2 regions of the Oceanobacillus sp. FSL K6-0127 genome follow, and region 2 is predicted to be linked to the other one. Evidence: riboswitches for the same ligand, from Rfam matches in the RefSeq annotation. Region 2 holds a riboswitch; the other holds the start of a gene.

Region 1 (15,541 bases), 630 kb from region 2:
TTCAATACGTTCAAACATGAATTTACATCAGGTCAGGCTGTTACTACTACAACTGAATTGCCTGAAGAAATACAAGCATACTTTGATGAAGAAAATAAAGCAGAAAACTTGTTGATTCAACGAAATCATTCCGTTGCATTTTCTACATTAAATGAAGATTTAAAGGATAAAGGTGTTATTTTTACAGACATTTTTACTGCCTTGAATGAGCATAGTGATTTAGTAGAAAAATACTACATGAAAGAAGCGGTTTCTGTTGACCAGGATCGTTTAACAGCACTTCATGCAGCACTAATGAATGGTGGAATCTTTATCTATGTTCCTAAGAATGTTCAAATCGAAGCACCAGTCCAGGCAATCTTCTGGCAAGAGGATCCTGAAACAGCATTGTTCAACCACGTGTTGATCGTTGCGGAGGAAGGAAGCTCGCTCACCTATTTGGAGAACTACGTTTCTCACAATGAAGAGCAAAAAACGGTAGCGAATATCGTAACAGAAGTATTTGCTCATGATAATGCACAAGTTGCATATGGTGCAGTAGATCATTTTGCAGCAGGAACAACAACCTATGTAAATCGTCGTGGTGTAGCTCAACGTGATGCGAAGATTAACTGGGCATTAGGTCAAATGAATGACGGAAATACGGTTTCCGAAAACATTACCTATTTACTAGGTGATAATGCAACGTCAGAGGCTAAAGCTGTTACTGTTGGACGTGGGAAACAAACACAGAACTTTACGTCAAGCATTCGCCAATTCGGTAAACAAACCGATGCATTTATTTTACAACGTGGAGTTATGAAAGGTAGTGCGACTACTATCTTTAACGCGATTGGTAAAATTGAGCATGGTGGTTCGAAGTCGAATTCGGAGCAGGAATCACGTGTATTAATGCTAAGTGAAAAAGCACGAGGGGATGCCAACCCAATTCTATTAATTGATGAAGATGATGTAACTGCTGGTCATGCAGCTTCTGTTGGTCGTGTTGATCCTTTACAAATGTACTACTTGATGAGTCGTGGACTTACAAAGGAAGAAGCTGAACGCTTGGTTATTCATGGGTTCCTTGAGCCTGTTGTATCTCAAATTCCAATTGAGTCTGTTCGTAAGCAATTGACTCAAGTAATTGAAAGGAAAGTTAATTAATGGATGTTAAAGCCATTAAAGAACAGTTTCCCATTTTAAATCAGGAAGTTAATGGACATCCTTTAGTCTATCTTGATTCATCTGCGACTTCGCAAAAACCACTGTCAGTTATAGAGGCGGTTAACACGTATTACCGTGAAGATAATTCAAACGTACATCGTGGTGTTCATACGTTAGGAACAAGAGCAACAGATAAATACGAAGGCGCTCGCGAGAAGGTCCGTGAATTTATTAATGCACGCAGTACAGCTGAAATTATTTTTACTAGAGGAACAACGACAGCAATTAATCTTGTTGCTACCAGTTATGGGAGAGCGAATTTGAAACCAGGGGATGAAATTGTGATTACGCCAATGGAGCATCACAGTAACATTATCCCTTGGCAACAAGCTGCAAAAGCAACTGGTGCAACACTCAAATATATCCCATTGCAAAGCGATGGTACTATAACATTAGAAGCTGTTCGCGAAACGGTAACAGCAAATACGAAGATTGTAGCAATGACACAGGTTTCCAATGTGTTGGGTACAATTAACCCAATTAAGGAAGTCGCTCAAATTGCCCATGCTCATGGTGCGGTTATGCTTGTTGATGGTGCTCAAGGTGCTCCGCATTTAAAAGTAGATGTAGCTGATCTTGACTGTGATTTCTATGCATTTTCGGCTCATAAAATGTGTGGTCCAACTGGTATTGGTGTTTTATACGGAAAAAAAGAGCTTCTAGAAAATATGGAACCAATTGAATTTGGCGGCGAAATGATTGATTTCGTTAACCTTTATGATTCTACGTGGAAGGAATTGCCGTGGAAATTTGAAGGTGGTACGCCAATTATTGCAGGTGCAATCGGACTGGCTGCAGCAATAGACTTTCTGAATGAAATTGGTAATGAAACTATTTTAGATCATGAACAAAAATTAGCAGACTATGCAATGAAACAACTACGCACGATCGATGGTATCTCAATCTATGGTCCAGAAAAACGTGCTGGACTTGTTACATTTAATCTCGATGATGTGCATCCACATGATACAGCAACAGCACTTGATGCAGAAGGAATTGCTGTTCGTGCTGGACATCATTGCGCACAGCCACTGATGAAATGGCTCGATGTAACAGCAACAGCACGTGCCAGCTTCTATCTTTACAACACGGAAGAGGATATTGACCTGCTGGTAAATGGACTGTTGAAAACGAAGGAGTATTTTGGGAATGTCTTTTAATAACCTCGATACACTTTACAGACAAGTAATTATGGATCATTATAAAAACCCTAGAAATCGTGGACAAATTGAGGGTGATTCAGTAACAATCGACATGAATAACCCAACATGCGGAGACCGTATTCAATTGCAAATGCAAGTTGAAGATGGTGTTGTACAAGATGCCAAGTTTGAAGGGGAAGGCTGTTCAATCAGTATGTCGTCTGCTTCGATGATGACTCAGGCAATTAAAGGAAAAAGTCTTGAACAAGCAGTTAAAATGTCGAGAGCATTTTCTGAGATGATGCTTGGAAAAGAGATTGATACAGAAGGATTGGATATGGAAGACATTGAAGCATTGCAGGGTGTCTCCAAGTTTCCAGCAAGAATCAAGTGTGCAACCTTGGCATGGAAGGCAATGGAAAAGGGCGCACAACAAGATTAAATGAATTTAAAAATATAAAGTTTTGCTGGATGTTTTTCTTGTGCATGAGTAGCCACGTCCAGCTCCATCGCCCAGCGACTAGCGAGACTTCCCTCACCTCCGTACGATAAAGAAGACTTGCCGACTGGCTTTGACAGAGGCTTAGTCGCACTTATACCCTTGCGGTGAAAGTCAACATCGACTTCCTTTGGTCGTCGTGTTTCCTTTATCTCCTACGTAGGAATGTTCGAAGTCGAACCACCCCAAAGTACCGGGCGCAGTCCGTACGTCGCTAACCGGGCGATTCCGCTTTAGATAATACAATGAGGAGGTTATATAATGGCTAAAAAAATGCCTGAAATGGAAGAATATAAATATGGATTTCATGATAAAGACGTCTCTGTTTTCCGAACGGAAAGAGGATTAACACGTAAAGTCGTTGAAGAAATCTCTAAAATGAAAGAAGAGCCGCAGTGGATGCTTGACTACCGCTTGAAGGCATTAGAGCATTTTTACGAGCGCCCAATGCCGCAATGGGGCGGAGATCTTTCAGAACTTGATTTTGATGAGATCGTTTATTACGTTAAACCATCTGAAAAGCAAGGTAGAACATGGGATGAGGTACCTGCTGAAATCAAAGAAACATTTGATAAGCTTGGTATTCCAGAAGCAGAACAAAAATATTTAGCTGGTGTATCTGCACAGTACGAATCAGAGGTTGTTTATCATAGCTTGAAAGAAGATCTTCAAGAAATGGGTATCGTATTTAAGGATACTGATACAGCGCTAAAAGAAGACGAAGAGTTATTTAAAGAATACTTTGGAAAAGTTATTCCATATTCCGATAATAAATTTGCTGCACTGAACTCAGCCGTATGGTCTGGCGGATCATTTATCTATGTTCCGAAAGGTGTTCAAACATCAACACCGTTACAAGCATATTTCCGTATTAACTCGGAAAATATGGGGCAGTTTGAAAGAACATTAATCATTGTTGATGAAGGTGCATCTGTACACTATGTTGAGGGCTGTACAGCTCCAGTCTTTACAACAAACTCACTTCATAGTGCGGTTGTTGAAATCGTTGTTAAAAAAGATGCATATTGCCGTTATACAACGATTCAAAACTGGGCAAACAACGTATACAACCTAGTTACAAAACGTGCAGTAGTTGATGCAAATGGAACGATGGAATGGATTGATGGTAACATCGGTTCGAAATTAACGATGAAATACCCTGCGATTTTATTAAAAGGCGAAGGTGCACGTGGTAACACGCTATCTATCGCTATTGCTGGTAAAGGACAATTACAGCACGCAGGTGCAAAAATGCATCACTTAGCACCAAACACGTCTTCAACAATTGTTTCAAAATCAATCTCTAAACAAGGCGGAAAGGTTTCGTACCTCGGTCTTGTACACTTTGGACGTAAAGCAGACGGTGCACGTGCAAACATCGAATGTGACACGCTAATCATGGATAACGAATCGTTCTCTGATACTATTCCATACAATGAAATTTTAAATGATAACATTTCATTGGAGCACGAAGCGAAAGTTTCTAAAGTATCTGAAGAGCAATTGTTCTACTTGATGAGTAGAGGATTAACAGAGGAAGAAGCAACAGAAATGATCGTAATGGGCTTCATCGAGCCATTTACAAAAGAACTTCCAATGGAATATGCAGTAGAGATGAACAGATTGATTAAATTCGAGATGGAAGGCTCTATTGGGTAATATAATAGGAAACCCTCGCTACAATTATAATTGTGGCGAGGGTTTTTTTATTAAATGTTACGTAATTGCCCAATTTACGCCCTACTAATCTCTGTTCTGTTATTTTTTGACTGTTTACGTAGTTAGCTAATAACATCCATTCTTCTTCTTTTCTCAACTTTTCCGCACGAATCAAATGTTAAACTCTTTACATATTTGGCAGATTCAGACGTCGTGGACCTTTTTAATATTCTTGAAGGTTTACTGAACATTTTTTTGCTTTTTCCAGTGCTGCAGCACGATAATCGTTTTGATCAGGACAAGAATTTATATCTCGGAACTGCTTTAAATTTAATGACATTGATGAGATATCAAATAATATGCTATAATAAAAATTCTATTGTTATTACAATTAAGTATATTATACAGTTACATAACTTGCGGATGATTGTATTGGGAGAGAGCGAAGTATATCGCCACCGAAGGAGCAAGTTCCAAAAAAACCATTGGAATTAATCTCTCAGGTAAAAGCACCAATACAGGACGCTACTCTGGAGAGTGCAATTTATGCCACCAAAGGGGACCTTCTATTATAGAAGGATAAACTTTCAGGTAAAAGGACAGAGAATGGAAATAATATAGCCCTTCTCTATCCTTTTTTTAAATGTGGGATTTTTCAGTTATATAATTGAAATGATGATTTTATAAAAGACTGAAGAACTAGCAACTAAATCAATTAATAATTATCAAAAAGGTTGAGAGAAGGGAATTGTATGCAAGAACAAAAATTAGATAGGGGTTTAAAAAACAGACACGTACAACTGATAGCTATTGGTGGAGCAATTGGTACGGGATTATTTCTTGGTGCAGGAAAATCAATACATTTAGCAGGGCCATCCATATTATTCGCATACTTGATTACAGGTGCTGTTCTCTTTTTAATCATGCGTGCCCTTGGAGAATTGCTGTTAAGTAATTTAAGCTATCATTCGTTTGTTGACTTTGTAAGAGATTATTTAGGTGAAATGACAGCATTTTTAACTGGCTGGACATATTGGTTCTGTTGGATTTCCATTGCAATGGCTGACTTAACAGCAGTTGGCCTCTATACCCAGTATTGGTTTCCAACGATACCACAATGGATGCCAGGATTAATCGCGCTTGTTATTTTATTATGTATGAACTTGGCCACTGTAAAACTGTTTGGAGAAATGGAATTCTGGTTCGCATTAATTAAAGTCATCGCAATTCTAGCCTTAATAGTTACAGGTATTGTTATGATAATAAGTGGTTTTTCCACGGATGCAGGTGGAGCGAGTTTCACGAATCTATGGAACCACGGAGGCATGTTTCCAAATGGTGTAAATGGTTTCATCCTCTCTTTTCAAATGGTCGTATTTGCGTTTGTTGGTATCGAACTTGTAGGACTTACAGCGGGAGAAACAGAAAATCCAGAGAAAGTTATACCTAAAGCGATAAATAATATTCCTATTCGAATTATCATTTTTTATATAGGTGCACTTCTTGTTATTATGAGTGTGTATCCATGGACCGCTATCAGCCCAACTGAAAGCCCATTCGTCCAAGTCTTTACGGTAGTTGGTATCGTTGGTGCTGCTGGTATCATCAATTTTGTCGTTCTAACTTCTGCTGCTTCAGCATGTAATAGTGCCATCTTCAGTACAAGCCGGATGGTATATTCACTCGCTAAAGAGAAAAATGCACCGGAAAAATTTGCCAAGCTTGATAAAAGAAAGGTTCCTTCCAATGCACTGTTCTTTTCGACTGCAGTTGTTTTAATTTCAGTCGCATTAAATTATGTAATGCCAGAAGGAGTATTCACACTCGTTACAAGTATTTCTACAGTATGCTTTATATTTATTTGGGGGATTACGGTCATCAGTCATTTGAAATACCGTAAAACAAGACCTGATCTGGCAAAAGTGAATAAATTTAAGATGCCATTTTATCCATTTGCAAATTATTTAATCCTTGCCTTCCTGACATTTGTTCTTGTTGTGCTTGCAATTGCAGAAGATACACGTGTTTCGTTGATGATAACGCCCGTTTGGTTTATCGCGCTAATTGTGATTTATAAGGCACGCAAAAGAATCGTGCCCCATAAAGATAAGAAAAATGAGGAAGGATTAGTGGCGGATAAGGTTGAACGGGGATAATAATCTATATGTGGCAGCCGGGCTCATGTTTTAGTCTCATTATTAAAATTATTTGGCTCGTTTCAAATGGGTTAACATTTTTGAAGAAATACCTAAATTCCCTTTATCGCCCGGCTGATTTGGTCTGTAAGAAGCTAAGGGCAGTTGATGAGCTATTTTAAGAATCAGGTGAAAGTAAAAAGTAAGTCAAATCATTCCTATCTGAAAAAGCATAGGATGATTTGGCTTACTTTTTTTGCTCTTACACCATACATATAACTCTGCCTAATAGTATCTAGAGGAGACAGAGGGTTTGAAAAAGCAAAACAGTAAAACTTATACGAGTGAAGAAAAACGTAAGCCTCTACTCGACATTTGCAAAGTCCTCAATCAGATCACTAGCATTTAAATAACCAGCACCTTGAATATGTGGGGATTGTCCCAAATCGTCGCATGCATCCAAAAGCCTTTCTTTGACTTGATCAGGCGTAAGATTTGGATCACGTTGAAGCAATTGTGCAATTACTCCTGCACATATCGGCGTAGCCATTGACGTTCCGGATAAGGACATATAGTGAGTGTCCACACGTGCTGCTTTATTGGTTTTATCAAGGAAAGATCTGGGAGCTCGTAAAGAGATAATATCGACTCCTGGTGTTAATAAATCTGGCTTAATAAGCCCATCAATCGTCGGACCTCTACTTGAAAAATCAGCTACTGAATCATCGGATCGGTCAACGGTATTATTATCATCAGCTGCTCCGACTGTAATGACCTTTGGGCTTATTCCTGGACTTGCAATGGTTTGTTCTCCGGGACCAGAGTTTCCAGCGGCTACACAGACAACCATTCCGTTATCCCAGGCTATTTCAACCGCATTTACCACAGGATCATCTTCAGCAGGTGCTACAGCATCGGAACCGAGTGAAAGGGAAAGAATATCAATATTATATTCGGATTGATGTTGGATGCACCATTCGATTCCTTCAATAACAGTTGATAATGAACCAGCTCCCATCTTATCTAGTACTTTGACACCTACTAAATTAGCTTGGGATGCTGGAGCTTGATATTGTCCATTCGATAACAAGCCATTGCCAGCCGCATCTCCAGCACAATGAGTTCCATGACCGTTGTCATCATAGGGATCAGATTTCCTATTAACAAAATCCTTAAAGCCAATAATGCGATCTTGTAAATCTTCATGTGGATGTATACCAGTATCGATTACTGCAATGGTTACGCCTTCTCCTGTTAACCCATTATCTTTTAAAACATTTGCGTTTATTGCCGGGGAAGCGGTATCTAGTAAAGTTGTCACCTTTCTGTCTAAATAGACTTTTTGGATATGGTTGCAGTTCGTGATTAAATGTTCAATATTTTTTACGGATAATTTAGCTGAACAACAGGAAATAGAAGGGTATTCGCGAAGAGAACGACACTTTGTTTCCTTTACATCGTTTACCCCAGAAGAAAAGGAATCAGGGGCAAATTTTATTACGACGGGTAATTTCTTTGTTTTTTTTCTAACACGCTCTATGGAGCTTTGCAGGAAACAAGGGATATAACGAAAAGGCCGATAAAAGTTAACCATTTCTCCCCTTATATTTTTGTCAACCTTTTTTCCATTACGTCGGACCAAGTCAATCATTGAAAAATTTAACATACACTTTCTCCTTTCTTTGATTTACGATATTCTACGTAAACTGTCAGAAAGGAGCGTGATTAAATAGTATAGAAAATAGTAAAAAAGGTAGATAACTATATGGTTATAGAGTGAATTACTATGAGGAAAGGGAAATTAGAGAAACTGTTTTCTAGTAAGAGTTGTGTTTCGTTTTTATTTATTAGGTAGAAGAGGCTGGAACATAACTAAAATACTTAATGTTAAAGACGAACGATGTACAAACTTAGCGAATTATATTTCCGGAGCGAGTTATTTGCATCAATCATGTTCGGTTTTCACTTCATAAAAATACTTTTGTCCCAGCTTCTTTTGTTCTAGCAATAGTAACTTTAGCATTGTATAGACAAATTCCTGAAATTTTGTTATCATGGATAATGGTTACCTTAGGTAACTATTATCCATGATAACCATATAGGAGGCGTTTTCCATAAAATCTGCACAGAAATTTTTCCATCAATTAATTATGTTGTATCGCCCTTTTGAAAATAGACTTAATGTCTTGTTGAATAAACATAACCTGCATCGAGCACAGTGGACCATTTTGTATTACCTGTACAATTATGGAGCTTCAACACTTGTGGAAATTTCTCATTATCAAGGTGTGGAGAAGCCTACCATCACTAGAACCTTTGCCAGTTTAGAGGAAATGAGCTATGTCGAACAGGTGGCTGGAAGAGATAAGCGCGAAAAGCGCATGCAGCTGACTAGGCAAGGAACAGCTGTTTATGAAGAAGTACGTGTGACCATTGATCAGTTTGAAAAGGAAATTCTAAAAGACATCTCAGAATCAGAATTGATTGATTTTATTCGGGTGATGGAAGAAATTAAAAATAATATTAAGAAGTGAAGTGATAGAAACGGTGAAACAAACAAAATCTCAATTATGGACGAAGAATTTTATTATTATAGCAGCAGCAAATTTTTTCTTGTATTTCGTTTTTTACTTATTATTAGTGACCATGGCTGTTTATGCAGTCGATAAATATCATGTTTCAGAGAGTGTAGCTGGTCTTATAACAGGTATATTTATCATAGGAACATTAGTAGGGCGTTTGTTTATTGGACGAATGATCTCATCTATTGGGTACAAGAAAGTATTATATTTTGGGCTTACCTTTTTTATTTTGACATCCCTTTTATACTTTATTCATGCAGGGATAGAGATACTGCTTGTAACTCGTTTATTACACGGAATCGCATTAGGGGTGGCAAGTACAGCTACAGGAACTATTATTGCTGAGTTGATTCCTAATGATCGAAAAGGTGAAGGGATTGGCTACTTCAGTATGAGTATTACGCTGGCAACAGCCATTGGACCCTTCTTTGGACTATACATGAGCTCACATACGAGCTATCAAGTGATTTTTGGCTTTTGTCTTGCATTAGCGATTATTAGTTTTATCATATCTCTGTTTGTTAAGATACCATTTGCAGGAAAACCTGCAAATGTAGCTGAAAGAAGGAAAATTAAGTTTTCCGATTTTGTGGAACCAAGAGCACTGCCGATTGCATTCATTGTAATTATCGTATCACTTGGGTATTCAAGTGTTCTTTCTTTTATTAATTTCTATGCAATCGAGATTGGTCTTGTCGAGGTGGCAAGCTTCTTTTTCGTTGTTTATGCAGTAGCTATCCTAGTATCACGTCCATTTACAGGTCGTTAATGGACTTAAAAGGTGAAAATACTGTTATGTATCCAGCTTTTATTCTGTTTGGTGCAGGATTACTGCTTCTAAGCTTTACAACGAATAGTTTTGCTTTATTAGCAGCTGGTGTTCTTATTGGCCTTGGATTCGGAAACATGCAATCCATTACCCAAGCAATAGCGGTTAAAGTGACACCGCCAGATCGGATTGGATTAGCAACATCAACTTACTATATCGCGCTTGATGCTGGTCTTGGATTCGGTCCTTATTTACTTGGCTATCTGATTCCGCTAACTGGATATAGCAGCTTATATTTCATGATGGGGCTCATGGTTTTCGTTACGATAGTACTTTATTTCTTCATGCATGGAAAAAGGAAAGAGCGGATTGGCGAAAAAGCCGATGCCATGTAAATGTCAATAAAGCATAGATATTATAGATTATAAAGAAAGCAAGTTTGTTCGTAGTTCAAGGTTGTTATACCTTATGAGATAAAATTCTACTATAGAGGGAAAATGCAAACCCTTGTCACGATAATATCTGTGGCAGGGTTATTTTTATTTGTTCCTAATTGTTGAAAGTGATATGTAGCAGTTAATATTGATGCAATATCAAATCAATTCGAATGAGCTTGTTGAGCGCATGGCTGAGTAACTTACATTCATGAAATTATAGATATTGTGCAAAATAATAAAATAGGACCCAATTATTTTGGATTGAAAACTGCTCACGTTTTGGACAACGTCTCGAATTATTTCTATAAGCTAAACACATAGTAATCATTATTTTATAGTAGATTTTTGAAGCTTCTTGCTGGTCTTTGAATAGTTGCTTAAAAGAAAATAGAACCGATTCAGAGCAAAGAGGGGGAAATTCACATATTGAATCTCGTGCGAGGATGGTAATTATGAAAAAAAACACACAATCGAAAAAACCTGTAATCTTGCTGAACATCGATTCATTGATGTCTGAACCGCTGGAATTAGCTATTCAAACAGGACGAGCACCTGCTTTACAATTTTTGATGGAAAATGGTAGTTATTTTACGAATATGGTGACTTCATTTCCAACCATGTCGGTAACAATCGACAGCAGCCTTTTGACAGGTACTTATGCTGACCAACATCATATACCTGGTTTAACTTGGTTCGATAATTCCAAAAAAGAGATTATTAACTACGGTACTGGTTTTAGGGAAACGTTTAGGTTAGGGATTCGCAGAACGGTCCATAATATGCTTTTCCGACTGAATAATGAGCATCTGAGCAGTGAAGTCACTACCATTTATGAGGAATTAGCTAAAAGGGGGATGAATTCAGCTTCCATTAATTCCTTTGTATATCGTGGAAACACCCCGCAAAAGTTGCAAACACCAAAGTTATTCAGTGCCTTGACGCGATTTAAAAATGGAAAGTGGACAACGGAAGCAGCAAATATCTTTTCTTTGGGAACCTTTTCAAAAGTACGTCCATGGGGATTCGCAACGCAAATAGCTGCTGGAAACTATAAATATACTGCTCGGGAACTTAAGTATCTTATTAGAAAGAACAAACTTCCTTCATTTACCTTCTGTATATTTCAGGACATGGATGCCCGAATTCATTTAAAGGGGCCGATGGATATTAAAGGTATCACAAAGATTGATAAGGAAATTCAAAAAATATTGGATTTGTATCCAAGCTGGAAGGAAGCAATTAATCAAAATGCATGGCTAGTGATGGGGGATAATGGTCACTCTGCAACAGGAACAAATCATCGAGAATTTGTCATTGATTTAAGAAAATGGTTAAAAAAATACCGTATCTCCCGAATAAGACGCCCAGTACATAAGAAAGATCAGATCGTTCTATGTGTAAATCAGCGGATGTCTTATCTTTATGTACTGGATGACAGTCTGCCGTTGTCTGCTATTATCGAACAGCTCAAAAACGATGAGAGGATCGATATTATAGCCTGGAAAAATGAAAGCTCCATTCATGTAGAATCTGGTATGAAAGAAGGGTCACTGAAATATCGCCCTTCCGGGAAATTTATTGATATTTATAATCAATCATGGAGTATAGAAGGGGATGCTAAGCTTCTGGATTTAAATCTGACCACTGAAAAAAGAGTCACCTATGGTAACTATCCAGATGCGTTAGCTCGGTTGTATAGTGTTTTCAACTCCCATTCGGGGCGTTTCATTGTCGTCAATGCGAAACCGGGCTGTGAGTTTAAGGCGCAATCATCACCTGTCCATCTTTCTGGTGCAGCACACGGTTCCTTGCACAAACAAGAATCTCTTGTACCACTGATAATAACAGGAACCGAGGAGGAACCAATATATCCACGTGTTGTAGATATAAAGGAATTTATAATTCGGTTGCTTCAAGATTAAGGAGAGTTCAGCTGCAAACGATGGCAGCAAAAGGAATAATTCGTCCTTCTCGAGAATTTGGTATATTTAGTGAAAGAGAAACCATACTTGGATTAAATATGGCAGATCATCGTAACCTAACTGTCCATACGTATATTGAAGCGTTGGCGTTAGAAATTTTTGCAAGCTTACCTCAGTATCAGCTCTTGCGTAAGTGAGTGGAACGAATCAAAATTAAGATAGTGTAAGTACATGTATTAAACGTGTCGGGGTTATTTATTATATGAAAGGAGGTTGCCCGAACCCTCGGACAGCCTCCAAAGCAAATAAACTTATTCCTCAATAGATACTTCTTTCAAGTTTAGCAATTTTGAAGGATACATTGTTAATCCCTTCACTTCATCACGTACACCTAATAAATAATCTTTGTGCGTTAAGTAAGCCATTGGAGCAAGATCTACAAGCATTTCTTCTGCTTGTTTATAAAGCTCTAATTGCTCAGCTTCGTCTTGTGCTTGACGAGCTTCTTCAATTAAGGTATCTAGTTCACTGTTTTCAAAGAATACCGTATTTCCAGATGCTCCAAGATTATCACTGTGGAATAATGGATAGAACGTATTATCCGCATGGGCAGTACTGTTAGACCAACCTAAAATAAACATTTCCTGTTCGCCTGCATCCAGTTTTTCGATATATGCTCCCCATTCCAACACCTCGATTTCAACCGTAATTCCAATTTCTGCAAGCTGTGATTGAATATTCGTTGCAATGTCCATACGTTCACGCGTATCGTTTGTCATAAGAGTTGTTGTAAATCCATCCTGGTATCCTGCTTCAGCAAGTAATTCTTTTGCTTTACCTTGGTCACGGGATAGTCCTTCTACATTTTCATCATAACCATAAACATTTGGTGGTAGAGGACCTTCCGCAACTTGTGCATATCCCTCGTAGATTCCATTGATTATTTGATCTTTATCAATGGCCATTGTAATTGCTTGACGGACAAGCTGGTCATTAAACGGTTCTTTCGATGTATTAAATCCAACATAATCTAATGCAAGGCTTCCTTGTTGTAGAACGGATAAATTTTCTTTAGATTCGATCTGTGATACATCTGAAGAACTTAATGGATTAGAAATGTGGGTGTCTCCTGTTTCTAATTCAGCGATACGTGTTAAATCTTCTGGTACGACTTTAAAGGTAACCGATTCGATCTTAGCTGGTTCTCCCCAATAGTCTTCGTTTTTCACTAGACGGATAAGCTGTCCAGGCTGCCATTCTTCAAATTTTAAGAAGCCAGTTCCAATTGGATTTGCATTGATAACACTACCAACAGATTCTCCTTCTCCCATAGCAGCATAATCTTCCCTGATTTGTTCTGGTGAAATCATACCTGAAACCGAATGGCTTAGGTTGGATGGTAAACCAGAGTACGGGAATTCTGTTTTGAACTGAACGGTATAATCATCCACAACGACAACTTCGTTAATCATATCAAGTAAGTATGCTGCAGGGGCAGCAACTTCTGGATCATTGATACGTTCTATGTTCGCTTTTACAGCTTCGGCATTAAATTCAGAGCCGTCATGGAAGGTAACGTCTTCACGTAGTTTAAACTCCCAGGTTGTTTCGTCAATTTGTTCCCAGCTTTCTGCAAGTCCTGGTTGAAGCTCCATATTTTGATCGTAAGATACCAATCTTTCAAAAATATTGTTTTGAACATCGAATGAAGGAACATCATTCGCACCAGCAGGATCTAGTGATATTGCATCCGAAGCGGTAGAGATGACTAATTCTTTGCCACCTGCCGTTTCATCCCCTCCGTTTGAACTAGAAGAAGATTCCTCTGGTTCACTAGCACAAGCTGTAAGTAAAATAGCTAAGAAAAGGATACTAATCAAGGATAATGAGTATTTTTTTAATGATTCAAACAATTTTGTTTGCTCCTTTCGTGTCGGAATATGTCTAAATTTGTACAAAAGATATAATAATTAATATATAATAACTTTTAGAATAAAACAATAGCTTTCTAACGGAAATTATTTAAATAGTTAGGATAAAAGCCTTATAAGCTATTTTTTATGGGGAATTTAGAATTGTACCTAATAATATAGTAGGAGTGGTATTCATGTTGGCAATAACCAATGCAATTATTTATGACGGGAAAGGAAATAGATTCGAGGATCAAGATCTTATCATTGAAAATGGCAAGTTCGCAAAGCTTGTACCTGCAAGTAAGATCCCAGATTTTTATCATGTAATCGATGCACAAGGGAAAGTACTAACCCCTGGTCTTATTGACGTTCACACCCATTTAGGGATTTCTGAAGAAGGTGTTGGGTTAGAAGGAGCTGATTATAATGAAACGAGTAGTTCCGTTACCCCTAGCTTGCGTGCTATTGATGGAATTAATCCAATGGAAATAGGTTTTGAGGATGCTAGAAAATCTGGTGTTACCACGGCCCAAATCATGCCGGGTAGTGCCAATGTTATTGGGGGAGAAATGGTAATATTAAAAACCGCTGGAAATATTGTAGATGAGATGGTCGTAAAATCTCCATCAGGTATGAAGGCTGCCTTAGGAGAAAATCCGAAACGATTTCACGGTGGAAAAGGAAGAATGCCTGTTACGAGAATGGGTGTTGCTGCACAGCTAAGGGAGAAATTAATCGAAGCACAAAATTATTTACATAACGAGGAGAAGGAACGAAAGCTAGACTTAGAGAATTTAGCGAAAGTATTGAAGAAGGAGATTCCATTACGTGTTCATGCCCATCGCGCGGATGATATTCTGACAGCATTGCGTATCAAACGTGAATTTGATATCGATATGACTATTGAACACTGTACAGAAGGACATAAAATTGCAGCGTTCATAGCTAAACATGACGTGAAAGTATCCGTTGGGCCAACGATGTCTACACGTTCGAAAGTGGAATTAAAGGATAAAGGCTGGACTACAATTAAAACGTTAATGGATGCTGGAATAGCATGCTCGTTAACTACAGATCATCCAGTTGTTGGGATTGACTATCTTGTTACAAGTGCTGTTCATGCAATTCGGAATGGGCTAAGTGAACAGGAGGCACTTCAAACAATCACATTAAATGCTGCAAAACATCTAGGTATTGAAGATCGTGTAGGATCCATTGAGCCAGGGAAGGATGCTGATTTCGTTATTTGGAGTGGGAGTCCTTTTGATTTATTGTCT
Region 2 (15,541 bases):
TCGTATGAATCAATGCTACGATTATTCCTATTCCAGCTATCTGGAAGAGAATGGATGCATCTGTGAACATAAAAATGCTCCTTCCTTTCATTTCAAATGAGTAACAACACAATAAAAGCCCCACTTAATATACCTAAGCTTTTTGCAACTTTTCCGTATTTGCGGTCGTTATCAATGGCTTCCTCTAGTTCTCTATCTAAGTGAACTATGGTCAGTTGTATATGCTTTTGCTGTTGACTCATATCATGCTGACCAAGGGTTCGACCGAATTGCTTTAATATTTCTTTTTCCGTTTCGTGCATACTTGACTTTTTAATTAAGACTTCAACTTGCCTTTCCCAAACTGTAAAGAAATCAACTGCTTCACCTTGCATTTCTTTCCCTAGAGAAGCAAAAAATCCTCGCAATGGATTTGGTATTTTTCTAGAAACGGATAAGAATGCATCAAACAAAGCCACTTGGCTATATATAATTTCAGCCTCGAGAATTTGTAATGCGCTTTTCAATTCGCGAATATGCTTTGGCCGTTTGGTCAACCTAGAGCTCCATTCAAATCCTGCCAAGGTGGCTGTTCCGATTAAAAGCAGTGCTCCAATCCACTTCATTTGTCACACCCCTTGTTTTTTGAAGCAAATTATTTTCATTATGGTCGAGCACAAGGCTAATACGACCAGGGCTTGTATCTCTTTTTAGCACAATATATCGATCGAAAATATGTTGATTGAAAATCGGTTCTAAAGAGGGGCGTCTTTTCAGTTCGCTGATACTTCTGCCGTGTATGGAGCAAATTACAGTAACCCCTGTATTAACCGCTTCCATCAACGCATCAATATCTTGTTGATTGCCAATTTCATCTACTACCATCACATCTGGTGACATGGAGCGAACGAGCATCATCATTCCATCAGCTTTTGGACATGCATCCATAACATCTGTACGAAGTCCTAAATTGTGCTGCGGAATTCCTTTAATTGAGGCACCTATTTCAGAGCGTTCATCAACAACGCCAACCTTCTTCGGATTAGTCTGTTTCGAGCCATTGGAAATCAACCGGGTTAAATCTCGAATTAATGTTGTTTTACCTGTCTGTGGAGGACCGATGATTAAAGTATTAAAATAGTCGCCATTGTATATATATGGGATAATAGGTAAGGCAACGCCGGGTTTTTCTTTAGCAATACGGATATTAAAGAACGTAATATTCTGTATTGCTTTTACACTGCTTCCCGTTGTTGTCACCTTTCCAGCGATTCCAATCCGATGCCCTCCTTCTATAGTGATATAACCCTCTCGCAACTCATCCTCTAACCGATATAATGAAAATTGACTAAGCTGATTGATTAAAAATGTTGCCTCTTTCGTCTGAGGGATAAGGTTTTTCACCCATTCTGTCGTGTCATCAAATATTAACTCAATAGGGCGGTTTAAACGAACACGGATTTCCTGTAGCATTTGCCACCTGTTTTGAACTTTAAATTGTATAGCTTGTCCCATGTCATTTGGAAACAAACGCATAATCTCGTCCATGATTATTCCTCGCTTTGTTTTGAAGCTGCTTTATAGTAAATGTATGTAGGAATAGATAATTTATGACCTTCGCTGCTCCATCGTACAAATAAAAAATTAGAAAATGTTGTAGTGTTAATGATCAAATATGCATTTCTATTTTCTAATAACGCAAAAAGCTGTGTTACAGAGAAAATTAATTTCCTCTGTAACACAGCTTTTATAGAATTATAATACAACTAAGCTCTTGATACATATTTCCCATCGGATGTATTAATAACTAAAACATCACCTTGGTTTATGAAAAATGGTACTTGAACCGAGTGACCAGTTTCTAACTTAGCTGGTTTTGAACCTCCACTTGCAGTATCACCCTTAATTCCTGGTTCCGTTTCAATTACTTCCAACTCAACGTTGTTTGGAAGATCGACCCCAAGTACTTCACCTTCATAACTGATTACATGTACTTCCATGTTTTCTTTCATAAATTTTAATTGTTCTTCAATTTGACTTGTCTGCAGTTCAATTTGCTCATATGTGTTTGTGTCCATAAAGGCATGAGCATCACCAGATGCATATAAGTATTGCATTTTTTTATTTTCAATATGCGCCTTACCAACTTTTTCTCCACCACGGAATGTTTTTTCTTGAATATTCCCGTTTCTTAAATTACGTAGTTTAGAGCGTACAAATGCAGCACCTTTTCCTGGCTTTACGTGTTGAAACTCTAATACCTGCCAGATGCCATTGTCCACTTCAATTGTCAAACCTGTTTTAAAATCATTAACTGAAATCATTTCATTTCCTCCTTTATGTATCCCTACAGCTGTATCAATTCTTTTGAAGCAAAGGTTAGTCTTTCGTTTCCAGATTCTGTTAGTACAATATCGTCCTCGATTCTGCAGCCACCAAGTCCCGGCACATAAATTCCAGGTTCAACTGTAACTACCATACCTTTTTCCAAAACTTTATCCGAGCGATACGATAATCCTGGGCCCTCGTGAACTTCTAAACCTAGGCCATGTCCTGTAGAATGTCCAAAATTATCGCCATAGCCTTTTTCTGTAATGAAATCCCTCGTTAAGGCATCTGCTTCTTTACCTGTTATTCCCGGTTTAATCCCATTTACTCCACGAAGATTTGCCTCTAATACTATATCATATATTTCACGTAATTCGCTTGAAATTTCACCAACTGCAACAGTTCTCGTGATATCCGAGCAATAACCTTCATATAATGCACCGTAATCTAGTGTAACTAGTTCACCTGATTGAATCTCTTTACTCGATGCAACACCATGTGGCAGTGCTGAACGATATCCAGATGCAACAATTGTATCAAAACTTGATGATGTTGCACCAAGTTTGCGCATATAAAATTCGAGTTCATTTGAAATGTCGATTTCTTTAACACCCGGTTTAATAAATTTTTGGATATGAACAAACGCATCGTCTGCAATTTTAGCTGCCTTTTTCATCGTATTTAACTCTTCATTCGTTTTAATTAAACGCAGCTCTTCAACTAACCCACTAACCGGGATTAGTTCCACATCAAAGCTTTTCTGATAGTTTTCATATTTAGTGAATGTCACATAATCCTTTTCAAAACCAAGCCGTTTAATTTGCATTTGTTTTAATTGATCTGAAATTTCCCCTTCAATTAACTGTTTATGCTCAATTATGTTAAAGTGCTTAGCTTGTTCATTTGCTTGTTCTGTATAGCGAAAATCAGTTATGAATCTGGCGTCGTCACGTGATACCAACGCAATACCTGCTGTGCCAGTAAATCCGGTCACATATCTTCGGTTGATTGGACTAGAAATTAAAATTGCATCAAGCTTATTTTTTTCCAATGCTTCTCGCAGCTTATTCAGTTTTTCCATCAGTTTTTCCCCCTCAATCGTTTAAGAGGTTATTCAAAAAGTCCGGTGAAAATGACACAAATCGAGATCAGTAGACCTTCGACTAAGTACCGACACATCCTGTGTCGAACGTCGAAGTCAAGCACTACATCCTGTGGAAGCTCGTTGGCTTGCTTTTCCGCTGCTCACGTATTAACTGCATACGCTCCCGCTCCTTGGAAAAGAAAATCACTTTTCCTGCGTGCAAGATCGTCTGCTCAAAGCTACGCCGCCTCGACCTGCTCGGTCCTTTTCATCCTCCTTTTTGAACACGCACTTTAACGGATACAATTTGTTATTTTTGTACAATTAGTCTAACATAAATCAATTCATTTGAGTATTTTTACTGCTATATTAATATAGAGCTATTCTTCAGATCGTTTTCTTATTTGTACTCGCATATCATAATATTCATATGAAATGGAAAAACCTACAAAAGTTCCATAAAGGATAAATAAACTTGCGGTCGATAAGATTGTATCAAACGTAATATCCGTGATGTTTGGTACATTCGTAAAAATTGGCGGCATTAGGACAAAGATAAAACCCCACACAATGATTCCATATACAACTCCCATCCACATCGAATATATTTTTTTAAATATTCCATGATAAATCAAAGCTGTAACAATGGACAGCAGTCCAATTATTATAATTGTTAGAAGTGTTCCAAACCATGTGTCAACCCAATTTGCATTAGTCCATGACTTTAGAATAAAAGATTTAGGTGATATTTCACTAAAATTAAAATAATATAAGATGATCCACGCAAAACCTAAAGCTATACCTCCCACCAATCCGGTGAATAAGGACTTAGGCAATATTGAAAACTGTTCTTCAGAATTCGTGTTATGTGATTGTTTTTCTGTATTCATTGTTGTGACACCTCCAGATTTTATTATTACCAATCATTTGCAAACAAATCATTGTATTAAAACATTAGGCTAGTTGTTAACAGTATTTTCGGGTAAAATAGAATTAAGATAAACAAATCCTGTACTGAATATTTTTGTACAAATTAGGAAACAATTTCTAATAGAAAACTTATTTTTATTTAATTTACAAAAAACGGATATAAACTTGCGCTTTAGTGGTATATAACATAGTAAAAGACTATTATTATATTACAAGACTGTGGAAGGAGGAGTTTTTATGGGCCGTAGTAAATTTTCTATTGTTGTTTACATTATTATTGGCTTAGCAGTTATCGGTTTAATTTCACAGCTTTTCGGAAATACAATTAACTTTCTAACAAACATTTTAATTATGTTTGGTATTGGGGTGGCTGTTTTCGCTCTGCTATATTACTTTGTGCTGAACAAGAGAACCCCTTCTAATTCCGATGATATGAAAAAGTATAAGAAGGCAGTAAAGCAATCTAAATCCAAATACAAGCAAACTTCATACAATGCCGCTCCTAAACAGACGAAGCCCGTTGTAGCACAAAAGAAAAAACGAACAAAACGTGCTACACATTTAAAAGTAATTGAAGGTAATAAAACAAAACGAAAAGACCGAGCTTCTTTATAGCCGGTCTTCTTTATTTTAGACGTTCTTTAATATTGAAAGGGATTTCTCCACTTTAGATTGAAGCTGACAAAAGGACTGCTTGACAATGAGCGATGTTTAAGTTGACCACCGTTTTAAAAATTGATCAGCATTCTCTTTCCCGCTTTGGATTAATTCTTGCTTCACTTCCTGTGAAATATGAAAGTTAACTGCTCCTGTATGTGCAACAGGAACAAATAGAATGTTCTTTTGATCATTTTTTGATATATACCTGGCATCATGTGCTTGCTTCATTGTAGAGAATAATGCTTGATACATATCCAGGGCATTTTTAATATCTCTTGGTCCAATCCCCTTTTCAGTTGCATCTGTCAATTTAATTCCTAATATTGGCCTCTTCTTTGTATTGTCTCCATTATCAAAGATCCATAATGGAAAGTTGCTTAAAAGTCCACCGTCCACCATTATGCTTTTCTTTTTGTACAATCCAGGCATCTTTTTTGGCATAAAGAAAAAGGGAAATCCTGCACTCATTCGAACAGCTTTTGCTACTGGGAAATAATTTGCTTCAATTCCGTACACGCGTTCCAAATCGTCGGGTATGACAATAAGCTTTCCTAAAGAAAGATCACTGACAACAACTTTAAAGTAACCTTCTTTTATATCGTGAAAGGTGCGAATATTCTTTCTTGCTAAAAGTTCTTCTAGCCAACTTTCCAGTTTGTTACCTTTATTAATCCCCAGCTGACTATACAAGAAAAACCACTTCGTAAATGGCAGCAGCCTTGTTAAAAGTGGTGGGTCGATAAATTCAGTTAGATCAAGTTCATGTATAAGCTCTTCAATTTCGTTTATTTCATAACCTGCAGCTACCAATGCCCCAACAATAGCCCCCGCAGAAGTTCCGGCCACTCGTACTACTTGAAGTTGATGTTCTTTCAGACTCTCTAGTACACCAATATAAGCAAATGCTTTAACTCCGCCACCAGAAAAAACTGCATCAATCTTCATCCACTCTCTCCCCCGCGCTCATTTTTCATGATGTGTGCTTAACTACCTTCGTAAGCGAAATGAAAGGGTAATCTCTTTATATATATAAGCAAAGCGCTAAGAATAGAACAATGTCGATAAAATTGTCGTGGAGCGTGAGAACTGTGAACATGTTAGAGCGACTCATAATCACCGAAGAATAAACTCGGCCAATCTTTTAATTCATGAAAAAACCATACAGATCCACGTGAGCTGTATGGTTTTTTATGCTTATTCTTTTACACTCTCCGCTTGGACTTTTTTTAATTCTTCCTGTCTTGCAGAATCTGTTTTAAAATAGTTGACAAGATCGCCAATTCGATCGATTGAATTCCAGCTTAAATGATGCTCAATACCTTCTACATCATTGTAAATATTATCTTTCTCTACCCCGATGATTTCTAAAAACTCTTCCAGAAGCTCGTGTCTAAACACTAAACGCTTTCCAATTTTTTTTCCTTTTGCAGTCAGTACAAATCCTCTATATTTTTCATAGTTTAAGTATTCGTCTTTATCTAATTTTTGTACCATTTTTGTCACGGAAGATGGATGTACTTCTAATGCTTCTGCAATATCGGATACACGGGCATATCCTTTTGTTTCAATTAAGTTATATATTTGTTCGATATAATCTTCCATACTTGGAGTAGGCATGTAGATCTCCTCGTTTCAAGAATATTTTTTGTTTAGGGCAAAACTGTTTCTCTACTTTGAGGATACAGGAAAAGACAAATTAACACAAGTTATATTATTTTAGACGGTAAAAAACAATAGAAGAGCTACGGGGACTCTTCTTCTTATAGTTAAAGACCACATTTCAGCTGTGCTCCACAGCTTGTACAAGTATTACAACCACCAATCTCCTCTACACTATCCGTTCGACAAACTGGACAGGTGTCACCGATTTCGGAACCAATCGTAACAATGATTCATTCTAGCTCTTGGATTGTATCCATTAACACAACTTTAGGTTTTTCGGTATCTGTGAACAACTCTGTTTGTTCACCAACGGTGTTTTCTTCTGCTTCTCTTCCATGCATTCTTCGCACGTTCTTTTTTCTCTTGGAGTTTTGATATATCCCTTTTTTATTTCACTCCTTTTTAGACCCACAATCATTCGTTGTCTAGATAGACTATCGGAAGCCCATAATTCTTTCATATGTTCACCTATTATCTTCTAGGCACTATCACTATGCTTTAGGTTCTAATGCCCGTTGAGTTCCCCATAAGCTGCTTTATTGATAGTTGTATTCTTTGTCAGGCACGGAAATTAGTAATTTAAAATGAAAAATCAGCTATAAAGCAACTGCAAATCGTGAACTTTTCTTATAGGAAAGAGAAAAACTTTGAAATATACCACGTCTACCCATATAATAAAATAGATAATGAACATTTTTTGGACAGACGGGGGAAGTAAAATGGAGTTTTTAATTATTGCCGTAGTTGTCTTGCTTGCTGTTGGTTTATTCCGCTATTATAGACAACGTAATTACTTGAAGGTATTAACGGAAGATCAATTCCGGGAAGGATATCGGAAAGCTCAATTAGTAGATGTGCGAGAGCCTCAGGAATTTGAGAGAGGTCATATTCTTGGAGCAAGAAATATTCCTGTAAGTCAAATGCGTCAACGTTTAGTAGAAATGCGAAAAGATAAGCCTGTGTACCTTTATTGTCAAAGCGGTACACGTTCTGCTCGTGCGGCACAGCTACTACACAAAAAAGGCTATCAGGATATTTATCATTTAAAAGGCGGTTTCAAGAAATGGACCGGTAAAATTAAAACGAAAAATTAATAAAAATTTAGCCTTGAGGTTTAAAAGTTACCTCAAGGCTTATTTTTTATTTATAATATCGTAAAATAGGCTTTCTTGCTGCGGTAGTTTCATCCATTCGTTTTACAATTGTATTATGTGGTGCTTCCTGTACGACTTCAGGATTATTCTCTACTTCCTCAGCAATTCGAAGCATTGCATCGATAAAACCATCTAATGTTTCCTTCGATTCAGTCTCTGTAGGCTCAATCATCAAGCCCTCCTCTACATTCAATGGGAAGTAAATGGTTGGTGGATGGTAATTAAAGTCTAATAGTCGCTTTGCAATATCAAGAGTACGTACCCCAAGCTTCTTTTGTCTGCTTCCTGACAATACAAATTCGTGCTTACAATGCTGGTTATATGGTAATTCATATGCCTTCTCCAATTTCCGCATCATATAATTCGCATTTAATACCGCATATTCACTTACTTTTTTCAAACCTTCTGCTCCCATTGTTCGGATATACGTATAAGCTCTGAGATTAATTCCAAAGTTTCCGTAGTATGGCTTAACACGACCGATTGATTGAGGTCTATCATATTCGAACACATATTCATCCTCTTTTTTCGTAATAATCGGTTTAGGAAGAAAAGGTTCGAGCTCTTTCGATACACCAACAGGTCCAGAACCTGGTCCGCCGCCGCCATGGGGACCTGTAAAGGTTTTATGAAGATTTAAATGCACTGCATCAAAGCCCATATCTCCTGGACGTGTATAACCCATAATTGCGTTTAAATTTGCGCCATCATAATATAATTTCCCGCCTGCAGCATGAACAATTTCTGCCATTTCCATAATTTCTGTTTCAAATAATCCAAGTGTATTTGGATTTGTCAGCATGAGTGCAGCGGTATCATTACCAACAACACGTTTTAAGTCTTCTAAATCTACAAGTCCTTTTTCATTTGTTTTTACGGTTACTGCTTCAAAACCAGCAACTGCTGCTGATGCCGGATTTGTGCCATGTGCAGAATCCGGCACAATCACTTTTGTTCTCCCAAAATCGCCATTTGCTTCATGAAACGCGCGAATCATCATTAATGCAGTCCATTCACCATGAGCACCTGCAGCGGATTGTAAAGAAACTTCATGCATCCCTGTAATTTCTTTTAAAGCCGTTTGCAAATCATAAAGCATTTCCATTGCACCTTGAACCGTTTTGGGATCTTGGTATGGATGGATATGGCTAAATCCTTCCAAGCGTGCAACATCTTCGTTGATTTTCGGATTATATTTCATCGTACAGGATCCTAGTGGATAGAATCCAGAGTCCACTCCATAATTTCGATTAGAAAGCCCAGTGTAATGGCGCATGATTTCCAGCTCACTTACCTCTGGTAACTCTGGTGGAGTCTTTCTTACGTATACGTCATCCAATTCAGCATTAAGATCAATTTCTGGAACATCTAAATTCGGCAGGCTATAGCTTGTTCTTCCTTCCTTGCTACGTTCAAATATTAATGGAAACTCTTGATTAGCCATTGATATCCCCCAATTCTTTTACAAACGTATCAATATCTTCTTTTGTACGAATTTCTGTTACAGCAATTAACATATGCCCTGTTAATTCAGGATAATTGCGTTCCAAATCGTATCCGCCAATAATTCCTTTTTCAAACAGCTTATCATTTATAGCTGGTACGGAATTAGAAAGCTTTACAACAAATTCATTAAAGCTTGGATGTTCATATACGATTTCTAAACCAGCTGCTTTACATTGTTCAATTGCATATCGTGTTTTTTGCATGTTCAAAGCTGCCATTTTCCGCAATCCATGTTTACCTATTGAGCTCATTGCAACTGAACTTGCAAGTGCATTTAATGCCTGATTTGAACAAATATTAGAAGTAGCCTTATCACGACGGATATGCTGTTCCCTTGCCTGTAATGTTAATACAAAGCCTCGTACACCATCTTCATCCTTTGTTTGTCCCACTAAACGCCCTGGAACTTTACGCATTAGTTTTTCGGTCGTTGCAAAATAACCACAGTGAGGTCCACCGAATTGTCCAGCAATCCCGAATACTTGCGTATCACCAACAACGATATCTGCACCGAATTCTCCGGGCGGTGTTAAGTATCCAAGAGCCAATGGATTACTGGAAACGATAAACATGGTTTTCTTTTGTTGCTTAATTAATTCCTCCACCTTTTGTAACGGTTCAATTTGACCGAAGAAGTTCGGGTATTGTATCACAACACCAGCAATCGTATCATCCAACTCTTGTTCTAAATGATCAAGGTCCGTTAAACCATTCTTTAATCCGATTTCCACGATTTCAACATTCTGTCCTCTTGCGTATGTCTCAATAACAGCACGTGACTCCGGGTGCACAGCTTGAGAAACAAGCACTTTTCTCCGTTTCGTTTGTGCTGCACTTAAATTAACCGCTTCTGCTAAAGAGGTTCCGCCATCATACATCGAAGAGTTGGCAACAGGCATTCCAGTTAATTCAGAAATCATCGTTTGAAACTCAAAAATTGCTTGCAGCTCACCTTGGGAGATTTCCGGTTGATATGGTGTATATGCTGTATAAAATTCCGATCTGGAAATAACATGGTCAACAACAGATGGAATAAAATGATCGTACACACCAGCTCCAAGGAACGAAGTATATTGTTTTAAACTAGCATTTTTATTTGCCATTTCAGTTAGTTCTTTTTTTAATTCGTATTCATTTGCTGGCTTTTTTAAGTTCAATTCTCCTTGAAAGCGTACACTACTTGGAATGTCTGAAAAAAGCTCATCTGTGGTTGAAACTCCGATTGTTTGCAGCATTTCTTCTTTATCGGTTTCAGTCATAGGTAAATAACGAAATTCCATTACGATGCCCCCTATTTATCTCGTTTATAAAATGGTGTCTTTACAATAATTGCTTTTAATTTGCGTTTTCGAACTTGGACTTCTAATTCTGTACCTTCATTTGCAAACTCGGAATCAATAAGTGCTAATCCAATATTTTTGTTAAAAGTTGGGGATTGTGTACCAGATGTTACAAACCCAATCACTTGATCATCCTTCAATACCGTATATCCATGCCGTGGAATGCCTTTATCGATCATTTCAATTCCAACTAATTTTCTTGTCGTTCCATTTTCCACTTGCTCTTTTAGTACAGATTTCCCTATAAAATCTGCTTCTTTGTTCACTTTTACAGCAAACGAAAGCCCCGCTTCAATTGGGCTGATATCCTTTGATAATTCCTGACCATACAATGCAAGACCTGCTTCGAAACGAAGTGTATCACGCGCGCCAAGTCCAATTGGCTCGAGCCCTTTGTCTTTTCCTGCCTCAAGCAGCCGATTCCACAAAGCAGGACCTTCTGATTTGTCAATATAGATTTCAAATCCATCTTCACCAGTATAGCCAGTACGCGAAACAATTGCAGTATGTTCTGAATTTTCCAGCGGAACATTTGCATCGAAGCGGAAAAACTTGATCTCGGATAGATTGGTTTTTGCAAGCTGCTGCAATATTTCCTCTGAATTCGGTCCCTGTAATGCAAATTGAACATAATCAGCTGAGGTATTGGTAATCGTTACTTCCTTTTCGCTGTATGTGTTATGCTGGAGCAGCCACTCATAATCTTTTTCTGTATTCGCTGCATTCACCACTAACAAATAATCATTTTCTGCAAGCATATAAATAATTAGATCATCGACTGTTCCCCCGTTTTCATAGCACATAATCGTGTATTGTGCTCGGTTTGGCACGAGCTTGGTCACATCATTTGTCATAACGTATTGCAGAAATTCTAAGCTTTTAGGGCCCTTTACAGCAATTTCCCCCATATGTGACACATCAAATAGCCCTGCTTTTGTTCTGGTTGCTTCGTGTTCCTGTTTGATCCCAGTAAATTGTACTGGTAAATCCCAGCCCCCAAAATCAATTGTTTTCGCCCCGTATTTTCCATATTCCGAAAAAATAGGTGTTCGTTTCAACTTGCTCATACCATCCACTCCTCCTAATTTTGTTGAAAAAGTGCATAAAAATAGAGATTCCTTCCTTACCGAAGAAATCTCTGTCCTTAAACCAGAAAGTTGCATACTTATACGAATGTTGGATGACTGTATAAGTATTTGCTTCGTGGGTGGTTTACTAATTCTAAGTAAACACTCTCCAGAGTTGCGTCCTACAAGAGTCTTTTTGCCTGAGAGATTCGCTCTTAACTTGCTCCTTCGGCGTTACATAATGTAAGCTCTCCCCTTGTAATCATCCGCTAATGAAAAATTTATATTTGGTTATACTATGTATCAGAATGTAAGGAACTCTATTTCACTTTGAATTATAACATATCAAAAAGCAAAATTATAGTGAAATCCAAATTTTAATAATAGGATGTGTGTTCAACATATGGATTCTATTGAACTACAAAAAGATTCAGCCTTTATCAATGCTTTAGAAACAGCCATTAGCAAAGAGGGTCCTTTCTCCAATTGGGAACTCTTTTCGATGGCATTTCAAGCTGAGTTAACAACAAGTTCACCTTCTTTTAATGGGTTACGTGCATTAGAATATCTTCCACATGTTAACTTTTTAGATCACCAAACCGATGTTGCTGAACAAGCAATTGAAAAGATGAATGGTCGTGCAATATTAGCAGATGAGGTCGGATTAGGAAAAACAATTGAAGCAGGTCTTATTTTAAAAGAATACATGATTCGGGGATTAGTAAAAAATGCACTTATTCTCGTTCCTGCATCGCTTGTTAACCAATGGGTGAAGGAATTGAATGAAAAGTTTTATATACCAGCAGTTGCACATCGGAAGAATTATAGTTGGAAAGAAAATCCGATTATTATTTCCTCCCTTGATACAGCAAAGCGTTCTCCTAACCGGGAAGAAATAATTGACACGGAATATGATTTTATTCTGATTGATGAAGCGCATAAGCTTAAAAATCATAAAACAAAAAACTATCAATTTGTACGTGCAATTAAAAAGAAGTACTGCTTGCTTTTAACAGCTACACCTGTACAAAACCGATTAATTGAGATATTTAATTTAATTACAATACTTCGACCTGGTCATCTAGGAAATTGTGATTCCTTTATCGAAAAATATGGTAAGGATCGAAGTAAGCTGGAACAAGATCCTTATTTAAAACAATTGATTCAAAAAGTAATGATTCGAAATACGAGAAAAGCAACAAAACTCACTGAATCTAAACGGAAGATTGAGACCTTATGGATTGATTTTCCTGATAAAGCACGCGAAGTATATGACGATCTTGTCAATACTACAATCGCGTTCTCCACTTTTTCGAAAATTACGTACCTCCGTGAGATATGTTCATCACGAGAAGCTTGTTATATGTCATTATCTAAAATTAGTGAGCATGAAAATAATGCAGCTGTATTAAAACCGTTACTTAGCAAAATTGAGGAGCTGCCTCACCACATAAAAGCTGAAAAAGCAGTAGAGCTAATTAAATCAATAGGTGATGAAAAAGTTATTATTTTTACAGAGTATCGAGCAACACAATATTTCTTACAATGGTATTTACAGCAACATGGTATCTCATCGGTCCCCTTCCGAGGTGGATTTAAACGTGGTAAAAAGGACTGGATGAAACAACTGTTTAAAGATCATGCGCAGGTTTTGATTGCTACTGAGGCTGGAGGTGAAGGAATTAACCTTCAATTTTGCAGCCACCTAATTAATTACGATCTACCATGGAATCCAATGCGGCTTGAACAGAGGATTGGACGTATCCACCGTTTCGGACAGGAAAAGGATGTACACATCTATAATCTTGTTATTCGCAACACGATAGAAGAACATATTCTGACACTTTTATACGAAAAGATAAACCTATTTGAAAAGGTAATTGGCAACCTAGATGATATTTTAGCTGAGCTGAACATTTCAAGTATCGAGTCAGAGATGGAGTCTATCTATAATGAATCCACCTCCGCAGGGGAGGTACGAATTAAACTAAATAACCTTTCTTCCATTATTCAAGGTGCAAAAAATGATTCTACAGCGGAAACGGAGGAGAGACTTTATGGCAATTACTAATTTAAATGAATTTTTGACAGATTACTTTACTGCTAAGGATTGCGAAATTATTTCCAATCATGATGGTGTGATACAAATACAATTAAATGAACAGATGGATCGTGAATTGATGAACCGACCATTTTACTGGCACTACATTAAAAAAATTGGCCGTACCGGCGATCCAATGCAACTTACGCTAATTACAAATCCAAAACAACGGGATGCAAAAGGAGACTGGATTCACTTTGGCAGTCCTCGCCTCCAGCAAATTATGAATCATTTAAAAGAAAAGGAAAAATTTACAAAGCTATTTCAATTAATTCATGCAACCGAAAAGACGCCCTTACATCCATGGCTAGTTGTAAACTTTAAAATTAGTTATCAAGGGCAGCATAAAAAGGATGAAATCATTTCTATCGGTTTACATTTAGTTAACGGCATGATGAAGTTAGATATGATGAATCTGTTAAGGAAGTTTTCATTACAAACAACAATTTCTGATTATTGCTTTACATTGTCTCCAATGATTAAAATAAAAAGTGGTTACTTACGAATGGAAACTGTTCTGTCAAACTATATTGAAGAGCAAGAACATACGTGGGCTAAGAAATCTTTAGAATTGTTACAGGAAGAAATTCAAACGTTACAGCATTTTTATCAGGACGACTTAGAAAGTGAACAGATGAAAAAAGAACAAGACGAATTAACAAAACGTTATCATCCAAAGGTAACATTGGACGTAATCAATGGAGGTATCGTGTATCTCGAACAACATGCATTATAATAGTAAAATCACTTGTGCAGGGTTAGAGGCTGAGATAAAAAAAGCCTTGTTCGGCACTATGCTAGTCCCAGCAGTTTAATGTAGTCACATTTCATACTTTTTGAACAACCTCCATAAATAAAGAATAGCAGGTAAATTTATCTGCTATTCTCCTTCTGGAACATTATTTTTAATGTGAATGGAAGCATACCAAACCATCTGGTGGTGTATAAGGAATTTTGTTTCCTTTGCGCTTCTTTTCGTTTCTTTCTTTCCTCAGATGGTAAGTCTATATATGAAACAACTTGTTCGGTCATAAACTTCAAATAATCATTTCCTGACATTACTACCACCTCGATTCCATGTCTCACACTTATCTTTTGCAAATCAAAAAAAATATATACAAAAATTTTTATAAAAAAGAAGGGTTTAATCAAAAAACGTCGAATAAAGTATACTGTTGCAAAATAAAAGGAGGTGAAAACAACCTTGAATCCCACTGCAACTTTATCAGATAACCTGCTCAACGCTTCGATTAAAGAGAACGCTTCAGACATTCACTTCTATCCTTTCCATGACTATACAGATATTTTTTTTCGAATCCATGGAAAACGAGTAAAACATTGCCACATAAAACTTAAACAATATGAACAACTGCTCACCTACTACAAATTTATAGCTGGAATGGATATTGGTGAATCAAGAAAGCCGCAAAATGGCACCATTCAACATAAGACCACGTCCAATTTATTCTCATTGCGATTATCGACACTTCCTCTCCATCAAACAGAAAGTTTAGCAATTCGGATCCTTCCACAAGAAACAAAACTCACTCTTGAACAACTTTTTCTTTTTAAAAGCCAACTAAATAAAATGAAGGAATGGATGTCCAATCGTGCTGGCATCATCCTTCTGACCGGGCCAACCGGAAGTGGCAAGACCACAGCATTATATGCTTTACTGGAATCCATCTTAAAGGAAAAGTCGTATCAAACCATTACTTTAGAGGACCCAA

Evidence for each region. A riboswitch is a leader RNA that binds a small molecule or an ion and turns the genes downstream of it on or off. The one in region 2 is predicted to bind glycine.
Region 1: another riboswitch for glycine. It lies ahead of MHH64_RS10640 (amino acid permease); the one in region 2 lies ahead of gcvT (glycine cleavage system aminomethyltransferase GcvT).

What each region holds. Positions count from the first base shown of each region.
Region 1 covers NZ_CP150287.1:2,106,639-2,122,179, forward strand. The annotation lists gene sufD (Fe-S cluster assembly protein SufD) at 1-1,146, shown strand, start outside; gene MHH64_RS10625 (cysteine desulfurase) at 1,146-2,366, shown strand; gene sufU (Fe-S cluster assembly sulfur transfer protein SufU) at 2,356-2,790, shown strand; gene sufB (Fe-S cluster assembly protein SufB) at 3,109-4,506, shown strand; glycine riboswitch at 4,930-5,031, shown strand; gene MHH64_RS10640 (amino acid permease) at 5,259-6,662, shown strand; gene MHH64_RS10645 (S8 family peptidase) at 7,006-8,307, opposite strand; gene MHH64_RS10650 (MarR family transcriptional regulator) at 8,792-9,175, shown strand; partial or broken gene MHH64_RS10655 (MFS transporter) at 9,189-10,387, shown strand; gene MHH64_RS10660 (alkaline phosphatase family protein) at 10,882-12,351, shown strand; gene MHH64_RS10665 (hypothetical protein) at 12,372-12,548, shown strand; gene MHH64_RS10670 (glutathione ABC transporter substrate-binding protein) at 12,663-14,264, opposite strand; gene MHH64_RS10675 (amidohydrolase) at 14,459-15,541, shown strand, end outside.
Region 2 covers NZ_CP150287.1:2,732,382-2,747,922, reverse strand. The annotation lists gene spoIIIAC (stage III sporulation protein AC) at 1-70, opposite strand, end outside; gene spoIIIAB (stage III sporulation protein SpoIIIAB) at 93-605, opposite strand; gene spoIIIAA (stage III sporulation protein AA) at 550-1,527, opposite strand; gene efp (elongation factor P) at 1,746-2,303, opposite strand; gene MHH64_RS13600 (Xaa-Pro peptidase family protein) at 2,327-3,388, opposite strand; gene MHH64_RS13595 (YqhR family membrane protein) at 3,772-4,281, opposite strand; gene MHH64_RS13590 (SA1362 family protein) at 4,559-4,936, shown strand; gene MHH64_RS13585 (patatin-like phospholipase family protein) at 5,033-5,926, opposite strand; gene mntR (transcriptional regulator MntR) at 6,176-6,598, opposite strand; partial or broken gene MHH64_RS13575 (hypothetical protein) at 6,748-6,972, opposite strand; gene MHH64_RS13570 (rhodanese-like domain-containing protein) at 7,363-7,737, shown strand; gene gcvPB (aminomethyl-transferring glycine dehydrogenase subunit GcvPB) at 7,784-9,241, opposite strand; gene gcvPA (aminomethyl-transferring glycine dehydrogenase subunit GcvPA) at 9,234-10,583, opposite strand; gene gcvT (glycine cleavage system aminomethyltransferase GcvT) at 10,595-11,710, opposite strand; glycine riboswitch at 11,889-11,976, opposite strand; gene MHH64_RS13550 (SNF2-related protein) at 12,114-13,781, shown strand; gene MHH64_RS13545 (YqhG family protein) at 13,768-14,547, shown strand; gene MHH64_RS13540 (YqzE family protein) at 14,685-14,870, opposite strand; gene comGA (competence type IV pilus ATPase ComGA) at 15,016-15,541, shown strand, end outside.